DNA from 4 places in the Thioalkalivibrio sp. AKL8 genome. Region 2 is predicted to be linked to each of the others. Evidence: predicted binding sites of a transcription regulator. Region 2 holds the regulator's gene; each other region holds the start of a gene.
The links. Region 2 encodes sigma-54, which starts transcription at its own class of promoters, with help from an activator protein. Its sites were predicted from a motif close to TGGCANGNTNCNTGCTT; they were not measured.
Positions count from the first base shown of each region.

Region 1: the regulator sigma-54 is predicted to act here: its motif matches at 2,026-2,042, upstream of G335_RS0109180 (PEP-CTERM sorting domain-containing protein).
Region 3: the regulator sigma-54 is predicted to act here: its motif matches at 2,602-2,618, upstream of G335_RS0102055 (pilin).
Region 4: the regulator sigma-54 is predicted to act here: its motif matches at 1,423-1,439, upstream of glnA (glutamate--ammonia ligase).

Region 1 is NZ_AQYF01000008.1:400,110-404,306, reverse strand. It holds gene G335_RS0109190 (DUF2254 domain-containing protein) at 1-1,260, opposite strand, end outside; gene G335_RS0109180 (PEP-CTERM sorting domain-containing protein) at 2,160-2,765, shown strand; gene G335_RS13940 (N-acetyltransferase) at 3,249-3,692, opposite strand; gene G335_RS0109175 (hypothetical protein) at 3,839-4,197, opposite strand, start outside.
Region 2 is NZ_AQYF01000007.1:80,876-85,072, forward strand. It holds gene G335_RS0106070 (HAD family hydrolase) at 1-46, shown strand, start outside; gene lptC (LPS export ABC transporter periplasmic protein LptC) at 43-624, shown strand; gene lptA (lipopolysaccharide transport periplasmic protein LptA) at 605-1,147, shown strand; gene lptB (LPS export ABC transporter ATP-binding protein) at 1,144-1,914, shown strand; gene G335_RS0106090 (RNA polymerase factor sigma-54) at 2,003-3,487, shown strand; gene hpf (ribosome hibernation-promoting factor, HPF/YfiA family) at 3,504-3,842, shown strand; gene G335_RS0106100 (PTS sugar transporter subunit IIA) at 3,846-4,197, shown strand, end outside.
Region 3 is NZ_AQYF01000003.1:145,730-149,926, forward strand. It holds gene G335_RS0102045 (EAL domain-containing protein) at 1-555, shown strand, start outside; gene G335_RS0102050 (transposase) at 736-1,908, opposite strand; gene G335_RS0102055 (pilin) at 2,098-2,544, opposite strand; gene G335_RS0102060 (pilin) at 3,032-3,517, opposite strand; gene mgtE (magnesium transporter) at 4,005-4,197, opposite strand, start outside.
Region 4 is NZ_AQYF01000005.1:27,227-31,423, forward strand. It holds gene G335_RS0103125 (cation diffusion facilitator family transporter) at 48-1,301, shown strand; gene glnA (glutamate--ammonia ligase) at 1,521-2,930, shown strand; gene asnB (asparagine synthase (glutamine-hydrolyzing)) at 3,160-4,197, opposite strand, start outside.

The DNA of each region.
Region 1 (4,197 bases), on a different contig from region 2:
CTGTCCCTCACTAGCCCCACGGGCAATCATTTCAGCGTGCCGTAACAGCGCAGCGCGATCCTCTGGCCGCTGTACGAATCTCGCGACCTCGGCGATCGTTTCCAGCAGGCGGACAGTAACCGCGGTGTTCGAGCGGGACACTTGTCGGATCTGGTTGAAGGCCGCATCTGTGACGTCCACAAAAGTAGACCCTGGAGCAATCACCCTCAGCTGATCCGTACTGTCATAACGATAGGGCGATGGCATGTCTCGCGTAGCCAAACGACTCAACGCGGACGCCAGGTGGTCTACGCACGTAATTGCCGTGAACGGGTCATTCACTCCCGAGGAGAGGGCACGCAGAGCGACCTCCACGAGTTGGGTAACCGCGAACTCGATGTCCTGGCCCGAAGTCCGCTGGTTACCCAGGGCGAAGGTGTTGTTGACCTGATCCGCAGGCACGTCGGCGGCCCTTTCTCCCGGCCAGACCAGCATCAGGGGGCCACCGGAGACCACATAGTCACCGGGTACTCGCTCCAGTCGAATGACCACATCCTTTTGCATCGCCAACTCGATCAAGGCGTCCGTGTCGATGAACTGAATGTATCCGTCCGCGCTCGCTCGAATGGGACGAGCCTCCCGGTCAAATACGTCCAGAAATGCCGACTCGGGTGGTGTTGCCGACGTCCGAGACGTCCCCCGCCCGATGTGTTCCGGAAACAGGCGGTCCACCCCGGCGATCAACTCGTCGCTCACGCGCGCCACGATTTCGTTGGCCTGCATCGAAACAGACACGTGGTGAATGAAATAGATCAGCACCCCCACGCTCGCGACCGCAAAGAGCACGCCGAGCGTGATTGATATATGAGGAACGAAAGCAACCTCCTCCGCGCGCCGGATGGTAAGGAGGACCAGCAAGCAATACAGGAAGGTGGCAACGAACGTGCCCAGCACGACCTGAGTCGTCGTATCGCGCAGGAAATTGCGGAGCAAGCGCGGCCCCAACTGCGACGTCGCCAGCGACAGGGCGACTAGCGTCATCGAAAACACAACTCCAGCGATGGTGATCATCGATCCGGCGATGACCCCCAGCACGGCGCTGGCCCCCTCGGCTCCACCGGTGAATGTCCAGCCCCACGAACGCAACAACCAGTTCGTCACCGGCCTATCCAGGGCGACGCTTATGAAGGCCAAAAACACCGCGCCCAGGGCCATCACGGTGGGGATGAACCATAAGCTGGATCGAATGCGGTCCCAATACCTGAAAGTCAGTGTTTTCACTATGACGCCTCATTCACTCACATGCTGTCCGCCGGCTTACCGTGGTCCGACCCCGTCTTCCTCGATTCTCCCGACCCCGGGAGATCCTATCTTCCGTGGAGGATGACCAAGGCCGTTAGAAGCATCACGTTCGCGGCGAGGGATGCCCATAGGACGATCGTCTTCCAGTCTGGACTGGGTGGGGCCCCGGTTGTCGAGTGCGACGTCTGAGCCGGGCGAGTCCGGCGGGCGTCAGCACCAGGTTTGGATGTTCCCCTGGTTCGATCACCCCTCGCTTTCTTGGTATGGGGCGTTTGTTTCTCCTGGACATAGTCGCGATCGTAAAGCCCCATCTCTGTCCCCTTTTTTGTGCTACTCCGTTTCTACAGCAGAGTACGCCGCGTGTCGTCAGGACCGGAAGGGGCGGGGGAAAAGGTTGAGATGGCTTCATTGCGCGGCCTCGCAGAGGCCGCGGCAATCCGTCGAGGCAGCCCGAGGCCTTACCGGTCGCCTTCGCGGTGCCGGAGCGGGATCCTCTCTCAGAGTAAGAGCCCATTTATGGGCCGCAATGCGCCGTTTAACGCCCTCAAACAGCCCTTTGGGTTCAGAAAGCCCCGTTAACACGCCTAGTTACCGTGGCCCAACCCCGTCGATGTGACCTGGTCGAGGTCCTTCACCCGTGCACGCGTCAGAACCCTTTACACCCGATGATCGCGTTTGCGACCGCCCCCCGTCGGGTGCGCGTAACCTACGGTTTTCCAACGTCAATATAGAGCGGAATCCAGCGGGCATGGATGTTGCAAATTCGTGGGCGAGCGCAGACCCCAAACCACAACCTGCCTGCGCAGACCCACGAGGTAACAACCATGACTACAAAGACTGTACGGGGCGGAACCCTCGCCCTTCTGCTCGCGGGAGGCATGATTGCCGCCGGCTCGGCCTCCGCCAGCGTCATCAACTGCTCCGATCTCGACGGCAACCTGGGCGACAAGGTCACTCCCAACCAGGGCTGCCAGGTCCTGGAGCCGCTTGACGGCAACGTGAATACCAGCCTCACAGTCGTCAACAATGCCGAGTTCTTCGGCTACTCGGACTGGCTGTTCGACGGCAAGTACGAGGACACCAACGGCAACCTGATCAACGACCCCAATGATCCGGCAACCATCGTGAGCTTCAGCGGCGATGCCCAGAGCGGGACCTGGGAGCTGGTGGTTCTCGACTTCTGGAGCAATTTCGAGAACCTGATGTTCGCGTTCAAGGATGGCGCCGACACCAACATCGTGGCCTACGACATGCTGAACGGCGCCCTGGGCGGGACCTACGCCACCCCGTTGACCGCGCCCCCGTTCGATTTGTCGGGCGCGGGCGAGGATCGCGACATCTCGCACATTTCGGTGTACTACCGCGGTAACGGAAATAACGAAGTACCGACCCCCGGCTCGCTGCTCCTGGTCGGTATCGGCCTCGTGATGCTCGGCTGGGCCCTGCGCCGGCGCAAGGATCCCGCCCCGGCCTCGACGGCGTAAGCCACCGCAGCACCCTGTCCGAACGGGCCCCGGAAGCGATTCCGGGGCCTTTCCCCTGCGCCCGGCGCCCATTCGCCTCCGGCGGGAGGGGTGCCGGTTTCCCCGCGGCACAAGGTTGTGCCGCCAGAACCGCCCGCCGCAGGTGGTTGAGCCTGATGCAGGCTGCAAAGCCCCTTGCTATCGCAAAGGCAATCAAACCGGTGCAGTGCAGCGTGCGCTGCAAATGCCGGGATTCCATTACCGTGGTCCGACCTGGTCATGTTTCTCCGAGGGCCGAAGACGAGGACTAGACTCCGTAGACACGGGAGCAAAGCGCAACGGCTGACTCCAGTGATCTGATCTAGCGGGCGAACGAAAAACGGGGCCGTCTTGGCCCCGAAAATTTGGCGCCACATTATGACGCTCAGCCTATTCTCATTTCGTTACCGTGGTCCGACCCCGTCATGAGTCCGCAGGTCCGCAGGGCCGAGCTGCTTTGCTTGGCTATGCGCTGTACGTGTAGACATACCATGCGCTCTTTTTTGTATTAAGGGAGTCGTAAAGTTTTTGAGCCGGATGATTGTCTTGGGCTGTAAGCCATTGAAGTCTTGCTGCACCCTTTTCCCGGGCGAACTCCAGGCAATGATTGATCAGCCGCTTACCTATCCCGTTTCCTCTATGGGCTGGCAATGTATAAAGGTCGCTCATAACGCCGACCCGGGCTGGAATACTGGATACATACGTGAAATATACAGTAGCAAAAGCCACGGCGTCTCCGGCTTTGCTCCTGAACAGGAAAATGCAGCCATTATTTCCATTTTCGCTGAACTGCGAGAAGAACACTCGATTCTTCTCGTCATCAATTTCCTGAACCTTGTAGAACTCCTGGTATTTTCTAATCAGCGGCAGTACTTCTTCGATGTTCTTACTTGACACTGCTTCTATCACTTGACGAGTCCTCTAAAAGCATAACGCCAACAGCACGCGCGCCTGCGCAATGGAGGCGAAGACGCACGGGACTTCGGGGGCAGACCTTGCCTCTTGCCCCGGGGCAGGGTCCGGGAAGGCTGCAGAATCGGGAAGGGTCTTCGGCGTCATCGCGGCGTGTCCTCCAGCAGGATCTGGCCCGGGGTGGGCTCCCGGAAGAATTCGGCCCGGAATTCGCGGCGCGCGCGGATGCGCTGGTTCGTGCACTCGACCATCTGGGCTTGGGAGTCCCAGCTGTCGCAGCCGTCCGGCACCTCGTACTGCGCGATGAATGCGCGTTCGAACTCACGCTCTCTGCGTGCCTGTGCGGCTTCGCGCTGACGGAGCGCCTCTTCACGCTGACGGGCCGCCTCTTGATGTCGGTGTTGCTGTTGCAGGCGTTCCTGTTGGCTGCGCAGACCGTCGAGCGCCGGTTTGACGAGTTGCTCGGCGGCCTCGGTCTGAACGACTCCGAGCCGCTCCAGCA
Region 2 (4,197 bases):
GCAGGACCGGCTCGACGCGCTGTTCGAGACCTACCTGAACGGATGAGACGCAGGATTCGCAGCCGACTCGGATGGACCCTGGCCGTGCTCGCATTCGCGACCGTGCCCCTGGCGCAGGCTGAGGTAAGCCCGCCCGAGGGCGAGGTCACGCTGCAGATTGACGGCTTCACCCTGCATGCCACCGGCGACGACGGCGAACTGAGCCATCGTCTGCGCGGCACCCGCCTGCGCGAGTTTGGACGTGACGGCCCCCAATGGGTGGACGACCCGGACCTCGACCTGTTCGCCGAAGGCGGTATCGAATGGCGCTGGACTGCCCCCGCCGCACTGCATCAACCGGCCGCCGTGACCCTGGACCTGGTGGGCCCCACCCACGGCGTACAGCCGCCCCGCGGCGAACGCGTAGAGACCATCATCGATTCGCGGGATGTTCGCGTCGCCACCGACACCATGGTCGCCACTTCGGATGCCCTTTCCACCCTGAACCAGCCGGGCCTGTTCCAGCGCGGCACCGGTCTGCGCGTGGACTCGCGAGGGGATACCATAGAGTTGTTCCATGACGTGTACTCGCTCTACAGCGAGACGAGCGAGGAGGATCCCGCGCATGACCCCGAATCCCCATAGCCTTCGCCACCGTCCGGGCCAACCGGGTGCCCGCCTGGCGGCGCTCCTGCTGCTAGCCCTGCTGGCCACGCCCGCGCTCGCCCAGCAGGGCTCGGCGGGCCCGGCACTGCCGGTGGAGATCACTGCCGACCGCGCGGAGATGGACGAACGCCAGGGGCTGGGGACCTACACCGGCGACGTGATCGTAATCCGCGGCGACATGACCCTGGAGGCCGACAAGGTCTACGTGCGCACCCGCGATCGCCGCCCCTACGAAATGGAGGCCCACGGCGAGCCGGCACGCCTGGAATCACCCGATCCGGAAACCGGAGAGATGCGCATTGCCACCGCCCTGCGCATCGACTACCTGCTGAACGAGGACCGCATGATCCTCACCGACCAGGCCCATGTGATCACCACCAGCGAGGAGGCGCGCGGCAAGCGCATCACCTACGACCTGACGACCGACGTGATCGAGGCCGAACGCGGCGAAGGCGACAGCGAGCGCGTGCGCATCACCATCCAGCCGCGCGACGACGAATGAACGCCACCGCCCCCAGCCCATCCGCCACACCGGCACAAACCAACGACCGCCTGATCGGACGCGAGCTGACCAAGCGCTACGGCCAGCGCACGGTGCTGGACCAGGTGGACGTCGACCTCGCGCCCGGCGAGGTGGTCGGCCTGCTGGGCCCGAACGGGGCCGGCAAAACCACCTGCTTCTACAGCCTGGTCGGGCTGATCCGTCCCAATGCCGGGCGCATCACCCTGGGCGAGCGCGACATCACCCGCGCCCCCATCCACGTACGCGCGCGCGCCGGCCTCGGCTACCTGCCGCAGGAGGCCTCGATCTTTCGCCGCCTGAGCGTGTGGGACAACCTGCAGGCCGTGCTCGAGCTGCGCCCCGGGCTGGATCGCCACGAGCGCCGCCGCATTGGCGACGCCCTGATCGAGGAGTTTCAGCTCGAGACCGTGCGCCACAGCCCGGGCATCGCGCTGTCCGGTGGGGAGCGTCGCCGGGCCGAGATCGCCCGCGCCCTCGCCGGGGATCCGCAGTTCATCTGCCTGGACGAGCCCTTCGCCGGGGTGGATCCGATCTCGGTGGGCGACATCCAGGACGTGATTCGGCATCTCGCCCAGCGCGGCATCGGCGTACTGATCTCCGATCACAACGTGCGCGAGACCCTCGGCATCTGCCACAGGGCCTATATTCTGAGCGAGGGACGCCTGCTGGCCGCCGGTACACCGGACGAGCTGCTGGCCGATCCCCAGGTGCGCCGGGTCTATCTCGGCGAGAACTTCCGCCTGTGAAAGCGCCCCACATGCGGCCCGGTCGGTGCACAAACCACAAGGCAGGCTTTAAGATTCCACCAATGCCCACCCTCGCTCCGAATACGCGATGCTGAAACCCGGCCTGAATCTGCAGCTGGGTCAGACGCTGACCATGACCCCGCAACTGCAGCAGGCGATCCGCCTGTTGCAGCTGTCCACGCTCGAGCTCCAGGTGGAGATCCAGCAGGCGCTGGAGAGCAACCCCATGCTCGAACAGGTCGAGGACGAAGAGGCCGAGGCCGACACCGAGCGCCTGAACCAGGACGGCGAGCTGGTGGAAGGCGATCGCATGGAGGCCACCACCACCAGCGATGACGTGATCCCCGAGGAACTGACCACCGACAGCCGCTGGGACGACATCTACGAACCGGCCCCGACACCCAACAAGGGCGTGGATGACCGCGACCCGCTGGAAAACACCAGCGACGACGACGGCGAGGGCCTGCAGGATCACCTGCTGTGGCAGCTGCATCTGAGCCATCTGACACCGCGCGACCAGCGCATCGGGGCGGCCCTGATTGACGCCATCAGCCCCGACGGCTATCTCGAGGGTGACCTGGAAACCCTGGCCGAGACCATCAGCCGAGGCGAGGATGAAACCGTCGGCGTCGACGAGGTCGAGGCAGTGCTCCACTGGATTCAGCAGTGCGACCCGCTGGGGGTCGGCGCGCGCAACCTGCGGGAGTGCCTGGAGATCCAGCTACGCGAACTGGCCCCGGACGCCCCGGCCCGCGAGGCCGCACGGGCGATCCTGGAACACGGCATGGACAGCCTGGGCAAGCGCGACTACAAGGCCCTGCAGCGCCAGTCCGGCGTACGCGACCCGGACGAACTGGCCCGCGCACTGGATCTGATCCGCACCCTGAACCCGCGCCCCGGCGCACAGATCAGCTCCGCCACCTCGGAATACGTGGTCCCGGATGTCTACGTGCGCCACACCACCGAGGGCTGGCGCGTGGATCTAAACCCGGAGATCGCACCGCGCATCCGCATCAACGACCTCTACGCCGGCATGGTGCGCCAGGTCTCGGATGCCCGCGACAGCGCCTTTATGCGCGATCAGCTGCAGGAGGCACGCTGGTTCCTGAAGAGCCTGCACAGCCGCAACGACACCCTGCTGCGGGTCGCCGAGGCGATCGTCCACCGCCAGCAGGGCTTTCTCGAGCATGGCGACGTCGCGATGCAGCCATTGATCCTGCGCGACATTGCCGAGACCCTGGAGATGCACGAATCGACCATCTCGCGGGTTACCACGCAGAAATACATGCACACCCCGCGCGGGGTCTTCGAGTTCAAGTATTTCTTCTCCAGCCATGTCGGCACGAACGATGGCGGCGAGTGTTCCGCCACCGCCATCCGTGCCATGATTCGCGAATTGATTGGCGACGAACCCCCGAACAAGCCGCTCAGCGATGCCCGGCTCGCCCAGGTCCTGTCGGACCGGGGCATCAACGTAGCGCGCCGCACCGTGGCCAAGTACCGCGAGGCGATGCACATCCCTTCATCCAGCGAACGCCGGCAGATGGCCTCGATGCCCACCGGCAGCAAGTAACCAAGGAGTCCTGACCATGCAGATCAACCTGACCGGCCACCACGTGGACATCACCGACGCCCTGCGCGACTACGTCAACGAGAAATTCGCGAAGCTGGAGCGCCACTTCGACAAGGTCATCGACGTCCACGTCGTGCTGACCCACGAGAAGACCCGGAATCAGCACAACCAGGCCGAAGCGAATCTCCAGGTCAGCGGCAATCACATCCACGCCGAGGCCTCTCACGAGGACATGTATGCCGCAATCGACGCGCTGATCGACAAAGTCGACCGTCAGCTGATCAAGCACAAGGAAAAGGTCAAGGACCACCACCGCGCCGAAGGTGCCCAGCGCAACCGCGAGCAGGCCTCCTGATCCATGACGATTGCCGAGTTGATCACCTCCGAGCGCATTGGCCTGCAACCCGAGTGCTCCAGCCAGAAACGGGCCCTGGAGGCCCTGGCGGACCTCCTCGCCGGCGGAGGTGACGGCACGGGACCAGGAAGCAATGCGATCTTCGAGGCCCTGTCCGCACGCGAAAAACTCGGATCCACCGGTCTCGGCCATGGGGTTGCGATTCCCCATGGCCGCCTGGCCGATCTCGAGGCGCCGCGCGTGGCCGTGCTGCGCCTGGAAAAGGGCGTCGACTTCGACGCCATGGATCACGAGCCGGTCGATATCCTGATCGCACTGCTGGTCCCGGAGGCCGCCACCGGCGACCACCTCGACC
Region 3 (4,197 bases), on a different contig from region 2:
GCGATCGATCGCTGGGTTCTGGAGGCGGCCTGCCGCCAGCTCGCGGCCTGGGACGAGGCGGGCCGGAACATCCCGTTGATCGCCGTAAACTTGTCGGCGCGCGAGCTGCACGACGAGCAACTCGTCACCACCGTACGCGAGACCCTGGGGCGCTTCGCCATCGCGCCCGAACGCCTGGAGGTCGAGCTGACCGAAACCATGATCATGGAGTACCCCGAGCGCGCCCTGGCGGTCCTGCGTCGGCTGGACGGCCTCGGCGTGCGTCTGGCCATGGACGACTTCGGCTCCGGCTACTCCAACCTCGCGCATCTGCGCCGCCTGCCGCTGCACCGCCTCAAGGTCGACCAGTCGCTGGTGCGCGACATCGGCCATTCCCGCCACAACGAATCCATCATCCGCGCGATCATCGCGCTGGCCGCCGCCCTGGAACTGGACCTCATCGCCGAGGGCGTGGAAGAAGAACCCCAGCGCGCCTTCCTGCTGCAGGAAGGCTGCGCCATCGGCCAGGGATTCCTGCTCCACCGCCCGGCCGCCGCCGCTGACCTGTTTCGCTAATCGTGTGGTGAGGGAGTTCCGAAGCGTCGAGCTGGCCTTGCTAGTGGTGCGCGCCCGGAGAAGGTGGCGAGCCGAGCCCGGACGGAGCGATATTTGTACCAGGCTCAGGGAGTGCTGGGTGGCGGATTTTTCGTGTGCCGGAAGCCCGTGATCAGGATGCGAATTTGCCGCTGAACCGCGTCACGGGCTTGGCACCAATGCGGCGGAATCGTGAGGGAAGAGCTGCCGGGCGGCCGCCATGCCTCGCAGATAGCGCGTTTGGCGGGTATCGCACCGGGCCGTGAGATGGGTCGGTGTTCCGATGGCGCTGCCGAATTGCTGCAACATGCGGCTAGCCGCACGGATGAACTGATTGGGATCAATGCCCAGACGCGCCAGCAGGGGCGGGGTGCCATCGTGGATGAAGCCGCGCTTGTCCTCGCGGATGACGCGCCCCGTTGCCTCCACGAGATCCAGATAGTCCTCGAAGCCGAAGGGCACGGCGCACTCGGCGCGGCCAGTGGCGTCGAATGGAAGTAGCGGGGCGCTGACCAGTTGGTCCAGGACCGTCTCCGGCTGCAAGGATTCTGTTTGGTGCGGAACGGAGCGTGACCGGTTCCCACGTGTGTCGGATCTCGTAGCGTTGGTGTGTCCCGGCGCCGTGCTGTCGCCTGGAACCGCGGGATCGGCGGCGGCGCGTTCGGCTACCGTTGTTCCATCCCCGGACGTCGCGCGCAGCACGGCAAGCCGTTCCGCGACCGAGGTGTACTCGGAGGCCTCCGGCGTGGGGGCCATCCCGGCCCGGATCGGGTTCAGGTCCACGTACGCCATGGCCGTCAGAACCGCTTGCTCGTCGAGCAGGGCCTGGCTCTTGAAGCGTCCCTCCCAGAACCGTCCCGTCACGCCGTCCTCGGCGTTCGCCTGACGGGCGATCGACTCGTTCAGCACGCGCATGAACCACGACAGGTCAGCGAGTCGGGAGCGGTACGTCTCCACCCAGGCATCCACGACCTTCATCTCGGCCGCACCGAGCCCCTGTGGATCGGCCAGATACCGCTGCACCATAACCGGCCCCGAGAAGAGCTGCGTCCAGCGACGCAAGATCTCGGCGCGCTCCAGGGGCTCGACGCGCGCCTCGTCCACCCGCACAACGATATGGAAGTGGTTGCTCATGACCGCATAGGCCGCGATATCGACGGCGAACACCGACGCAAGCTGTTTCAGACGATCGGCGATCCAGCCGCGGCGATGCTCAAAGGATCGTCCGGAGTGGGTATCGTGCCCGCAGAGAAACGCGCGGCGGACGCAGCGGGAAACGACGTGGTACCAGGGCGTGTCGTCCAGAGAGACGAGGGTCGAGCGGGGCTGGGTCATGATGAACTCCTTCCGTGGAGTAGGTCTTGCAGCAACGCAGATTCGTTACGTTCCTGTCGTTAGGATAGTGAATGCCTTGGAGTTTTTCAGGGCGTAGCGAAACCGCGTTCCGGGGTTCCGCTAGAGCGGGGTGAGCAGGGTGGGTGTCCCCGAGGTTCTCCCGGAGGATCTCCAGAGGGATTTTCGCCGTTACTGTTGGCGGCAGCCGCCGGGGAGGTGCGCCGTATTCATCCCGTCGGCCACGCTACAGGTCCAGCCGCTGATGCGGGAGGCTTGGTCGACGGTGCCATCCAGTGTGGGCGTCAGGATCATGGAGCCGCCAAGTGCAGAGGAATCCTCGTCCCAAGTGATGGTGATCGCGCCGTCTTCGCCGGGTTCCACATTTGCGGTTATGGCCTGAATGTAGCGGGAGTTGAAGTCGTACAGGCTCACGTCCACTGTCGTCCCGGTGCCTGTGGTTACCTGTTCCGCCATGTCGGTTCGAAGGCCCGCGGTGATGGTGAGGCCCTCGGAGGCCTGAGCACGTGCCGTGTAGTCCTGGTAGGCCGGCAGCGCGATGGCGGCGAGGGTGCTGATGATCGCGACGACGATCATCAGTTCGATCAGTGTGAAGCCGCTGTTTGTGTTCTTGCCCATGTTCCTTCCTTCTGGTTGAAGAAGTCGTCTGTTGTGAGACTTGTGTCACAAAAAATAAAGCAATAAGTGGGCCATTCGGAAGAAACGGACAGGGAACGGAGTTTACTCAACCGTAAGTAAATTGGATGTCCGGAGCCATCGCAGCCACCGTGGTGTCTTGGCGGACCACGGGCGTCCTGGAGGATTTTTGTCAGGCAATGTCAACAAAGTGGGTGTCCCAGACGATTACAAACGAAAAAGCCCCGGCATGATGGCCGGGGCTCCAGTACTGGGTGTCCTTACCCTACGTCGACCACGGGCGTCCTGGAGGATTTTTGTCAGGCAAGAAAAGTTGGCTGTCCTAGAGTGTTCAATGGGTGCTTGAGGATTGGTTCAACGTACGAATGCCCCCCCCCCCCCCGGTATCCTTCGATGAACCACAAAAAAGCCCCGGCCGGAGCCGGGGCTTGATTATGACGGCGGGACCGTCAGGGGCAGAAGGCGATTACTACCGGCAGCCGCCCGGCAGGTGATTGTCGGCCATGGTGCCGTCGGCGACGCAATTCCAACCGTTGACGCCGATTGCATCACTGATGTCGGTACCGCCATCACGAAAGGCCAGGCGAGGTTCAAGAACCATTGCACCATCCAAGGCAGCCACGGTGTCGTCCCAGTTGATGGTGATGTTGCCGGTACCCGAGATCGCCCCGCTGGTTTCATCTACGACGATGTCAACGTCGACGGTGTCGATATACCGGGCGGTGGAAAAGTCGTAGTTGGTGACGTCGAAGTTGCCAACTCCGCCGGTAGTAACGGCCTCGGCGATGTCAGTGCGCATGCCCGCTGTGGCGGAGAGGCCTTCGGCTGCCTGCGCCCGAGCCGTATAATCCTGATAAGCCGGCAACGCAATCGCCGCCAGAATGCCGATAATCGCCACAACGATCATCAGTTCGATCAGCGTGAAGCCCTTCTGGACGCTCTTCACTTTTTGCATGGTGTTTCTCCCTTGATGTCATAAAAGCTGGGCCTTCGGCCCGGCCACCCCGTGGGCAGCTGTCTGAGTAGATGCATTGGGCGTGCCAAGAGTGCGGAAATGCGTGAAAACGGCGCCCGGGCGCGGTGTGGTCTGTGGCATGGGTCACGCACGCGCGCCTCCCGGGTGTGTCACGTGACAAAAATGGTCATGTGAAGTGACGCACGTTGTCACTCTGGGGGCTGGGGTGCCTCTGGTTGTCATGGCCGGGGGTCTTGATCTTGGGGGTTCGAACGGTGGAGATCCCGGCTCTTCGCTGCGCTCCGGCCGGGATGACGGGGGGCTGGTGCTGTGGTCGGGATGACCAGGGGTCGTGACTGGGGCCGGGATGATGAGGTCTGTCGGCCGGGTGATGTGGGGGCAAGGTTCGCGGCGTTTTCCGGATTCGGCTTTGGCAGGGGCTTCGCGGGCAAGCCCGCTCCTACAGGGAGGACGGGGGTTGGGGGAGCTAGAGGCCGAGGATGGCGACGGCGGTGGCGAAGTAGATGGTGATGCCGACGACGTCGACGACGGAGGTGATCAGCGGGGCGCTGGCGACGGCGGGGTCGACGCCCAGGCGGGTGAGGGTGAACGGCAGCAGCAGGCCGAACAGGGAGCCGAACAGGACGACCAAGAACATGCCGAGCGCGATGGCGTTGGCG
Region 4 (4,197 bases), on a different contig from region 2:
CCCGGCTTCGGCCACGGCCACCGCTCGCGTTGGCGCGAGCGTTTTGCATGCAGCCGAAGCGCGCCCATACTGGGGCCTTGATTCTGTTCGGGAGAGCGGCCCTGAGCGACCCCCTCGCCAATTCCGGACCTTCGGACACGCCGGAGAACGGCCACCGCTATCGCGATACCCGCCGGGTCACGTTGGTGGGCGCGGCCGTGAACGGCTTCCTCGCCGTGGCGCAGCTCGTCAGTGGCTGGCTGCTGAACTCGCAGGCCCTGGTGGCGGACGGCGTGCACACCCTGTCGGACCTGATCACCGACGGGGTGGTGCTGTTCGCCGCAAGCAAGGCCGCCGCCTCCCCCGATCAGGAACACCCCTACGGTCACGCGCGGATCGAGACCCTGGCCACGGTGATCGTCGGGGTCTTCCTCGCACTCGCGGGCCTGGCGATTGCCTGGGCCGCCGGCAACCGCCTGGTCGAGCCCGAGGCCATGACCGGCCCAGCGCCCGCGGCGATCGCCTTTGCCCTGCTGACCCTGGTGGCCAAGGAAGGCCTGTACCAGTACACCCACCGGGTGGCCAAGCGCCTGCGCTCGCGGATGCTGGATGCCAATGCCTGGCACCATCGCACGGACGCGATCTCGTCGCTGTTCGTGCTGGTCGGGGTCGGTGCGGCGGTGGCCGGGCTCCCGTGGGCGGATGCCCTGGCCGCGCTGATCGTCGCGCTGTTCATCCTGCATATCGCCGGGCGCCTGATCGTGCGTAGCGCGGCGGAGCTGATCGACACGGCCCTGGAGCCGGAGAAGGTCGAGCGCATCCACCGCACGATCATGGATGTGCCCGGGGTCAAGGATGCGCACATGCTGCGCACCCGCCGCCACGGCAGCGAAGTCGTCGTGGACGTGCATATCCAGGTCGCGCCGATGATCTCGGTCTCCGAGGGGCATCGGATCGCCGATGCGGTGTTCCACGCGGTGACCGACGAACATGAGCGGGTGAACGACATCACCGTGCACGTGGATCCGGAAAACGACGCGGAACAGGCCCGGAGTTCCATGCTGCCGCTGCGCCCGACGCTGGTGGAGGCGCTGCGCGAGGCCTGGGCGGACGCCCCGGAGCTGGATGCGGTGGAGCACCTGTCGCTGCATTATCTCGGCGGTCGGGTACACGTGACGCTGACCCTGCGCCTTGACGGGGCAGCCGCGCCGGCAGACCTCGAGGCCCGCACCCAGGCCCTGGCCGACCGACTGCACCACCATCCCGGGGTAGGCGACATGCTGGGCGAGGTCACGCTACTCTATCGGCCCTGCACTCATTAGGTGCGGGCTACCACGATGCGCACAAAAGTTGTGCAGATAAGGCACCAGATTGGTGCATCCAGGATGCGGCGGGGCGCCCCGGGTGCCCGTTTTTCGCGCGCCCGGGCCAAACAGGACCGGATGGCATGATGCCTGCATAATGAACCGCGACGCCGCGCAAGCGCCCGACGGGCCGGCCGGCCACCTTTGAAGACTCAAGTAAAGACCAAGGAGATCCCCATGTCCGCAGCCGACGTGCTGAACCAGATCAAGGAAAAGGAAGTTCGCTTCATCGACTTCCGTTTTACCGACTCCAAGGGCAAGGAACAGCATGTGACCGTGCCGGCCCACGACATCGACGAAGAGACCTTCGAGGAAGGAAAGATGTTCGACGGCTCGTCGATCGCCGGCTGGAAGGGGATCAACGAGTCCGACATGATCCTGATGCCGGACGCCGAGTCCGCGGTCCTCGATCCGTTCTTCGAAGACATGACCATGAACATCCGCTGCGACGTGGTCGAACCGGCCACCATGCAGGGCTACGACCGCTGCCCGCGCTCCCTGGCGCGCCGCGCCGAGGCCTACCTGCAGAGCACCGGCATCGCCGACACCGCGCTGTTCGGCCCGGAGAACGAGTTCTTCATCTTTGACGACGTGAAGTGGGGCAGCACCCTGTCCGGCTCCTACTGCCGCGTGGATTCCCAGGAGGCCTCCTGGAACTCCGAGCGCGTCTACGAGGACGGCAACATCGGTCACCGCCCGGGCGTGAAGGGCGGCTACTTCCCGGTCCCGCCGGTCGACAGCCTGCACGACATCCGCTCCACCATGTGCGAAGTGATGACCGAGATGGGCCTCGAGACCGAGGTGCACCACCACGAGGTGGCGACCGCCGGCCAGTGCGAGATTGGCGTGGGTCCCGCGACCCTGACGCAGAAGGCCGACGAGGTGCAGATCCTCAAATACGTGATCCAGAACGTGGCCCACGTCCACGGCAAGACCGCGACCTTCATGCCCAAGCCGATCGTCGGTGACAACGGCTCCGGCATGCACGTGCACCAGTCGCTGTCCAAGGACGGCAAGAACCTGTTCTCCGGTGACCTGTACGGCGGCCTGTCCGAGACCGCGCTGTACTACATCGGCGGGATCATCAAGCACGCCCGCTCGCTGAATGCCTTCACCAACCCGTCCACCAACAGCTACAAGCGTCTGGTGCCGGGCTTCGAGGCACCGGTCATGCTGGCCTACTCCGCCCGCAACCGCTCCGCCTCGCTGCGTATCCCGTTCGTCATGAACCCGAAGGGCCGTCGCGTCGAGCTGCGCTTCCCGGACTCCACCGCCAACCCGTATCTCGCCTTCGCGGCGATGCTGATGGCCGGCCTGGACGGCATCCAGAACAAGATCCACCCGGGCGACGCGATGGACAAGAACCTCTACGACCTGCCGCCGGAAGAAGAGAAGGGCATTCCGCAGGTCTGCCATTCGCTGGACCAGGCGCTGGAAGCCCTGAACCAGGATCGCGAATACCTGACCCAGGGTGGCGTGTTCACCGACGACATGATCGATGCCTACATCGACCTGAAGATGGAAGACGTCACGCAGATGCGCATGACCACCCATCCGATCGAGTTCGACATGTACTACAGCCTGTAAGGCCGCCGCTTCCGGCCCCTCGGGGCCGCGAAGCCATCAGCCGCCCCCGGCCCCTGGCCGCGGGCGGCTTTTTTGTGCCGGTCGCGCGCGATCCGTGCGCAACCAGCAACGGATAAGGGCGCTCACCCCCGTCGAGACCCCGACCGCGGCCCTGTTGGCAAGAACGAAAAAGGCCCCGCGGACCAAGATCCGCGGGGCCTTCTGGGTCACTCGGGGCTTGCACCCGTGATCAGGCGTGCCAGCCGAACTCCTCGGCCTTTTGCCGCGCCAGCGCCGGGATGTCGGTGGCGACGAACTTGTCGTGCAGCACCTGGACCCCGATCATGTGGTTGATCACCGCGTCCAGCTGAACCTGGGTGGCGGCCGGCGTGTCCTCGGACTCGTGCAGCTCGAACACCTGACGCACGCCCTCCGGGTCGAGCAACCCGGCCTCGGCGACCTTCTCCGGGGACAGATAGCGATCGGCCAGGGCCTTCATCGCCGCCCACTTGACCGGGTCGGTGTGCGCGGGCGGCGCCATGAAGGCGAACTTCTCGCGCTCGTAGAGCACCTTCGGAAGCAGTCCCTTCATCGATTCGCGCAGCACGTACTTCTCGGTCTTGCCCTTGATGCGCATGGTCGGCGGCAGGTGGGCGGCGAACTCGGCCAGGTGGTGATCGAGGAACGGCGGGCGCGCCTCCATCGAATTGGCCATGTCCATGCGGTCGCCGCCCCAGGTCAGGATCTGGCCCTCCAGCATGGTCTTGATCCAGACGTACTGAGCCTTGTCCAGCGGATGCCGGCCTTCCAGCATGTCGTCATCCAGGGCGTTGGCGATCGCCTTGCCCGGCTTGTAGTCCTGCATGCGCTCGCGGCGCTTCGGGTGCAGCAGGCCCGGCACGTGGTCGGCCGCGGCCAGCCACGGCTGCAGGCAGGACGGGGTGAAGCCCATCATCTGCGTGAAGTCGGGGTCGTTGACCTCGTCCTCGGCCAGCATCGCACCGGAGACCAGCTCGTTGGACTCGTTCAGCATCTGCTGCCAGGCCTGGCGGTCGGCCTCCGGCAGGGTATCCAGGCCGTGCAGGAACATGTCGCGGCGGAAGGCCGGATAGCCACCGAACAGCTCGTCCGAACCCTCGCCGGTGACGACGACCTTGTAGCCGGCCTTGTTCACGTGGCGGCTCATCAGCAACTTGGCGACACCCAGGGTGTTGTAGATGGTGCGCTCGGCGTGCCAGAGGGCCTCTTCGAAGTTGTCGTAGAGGTGGTTGGCGTCCAGGGTCATGAT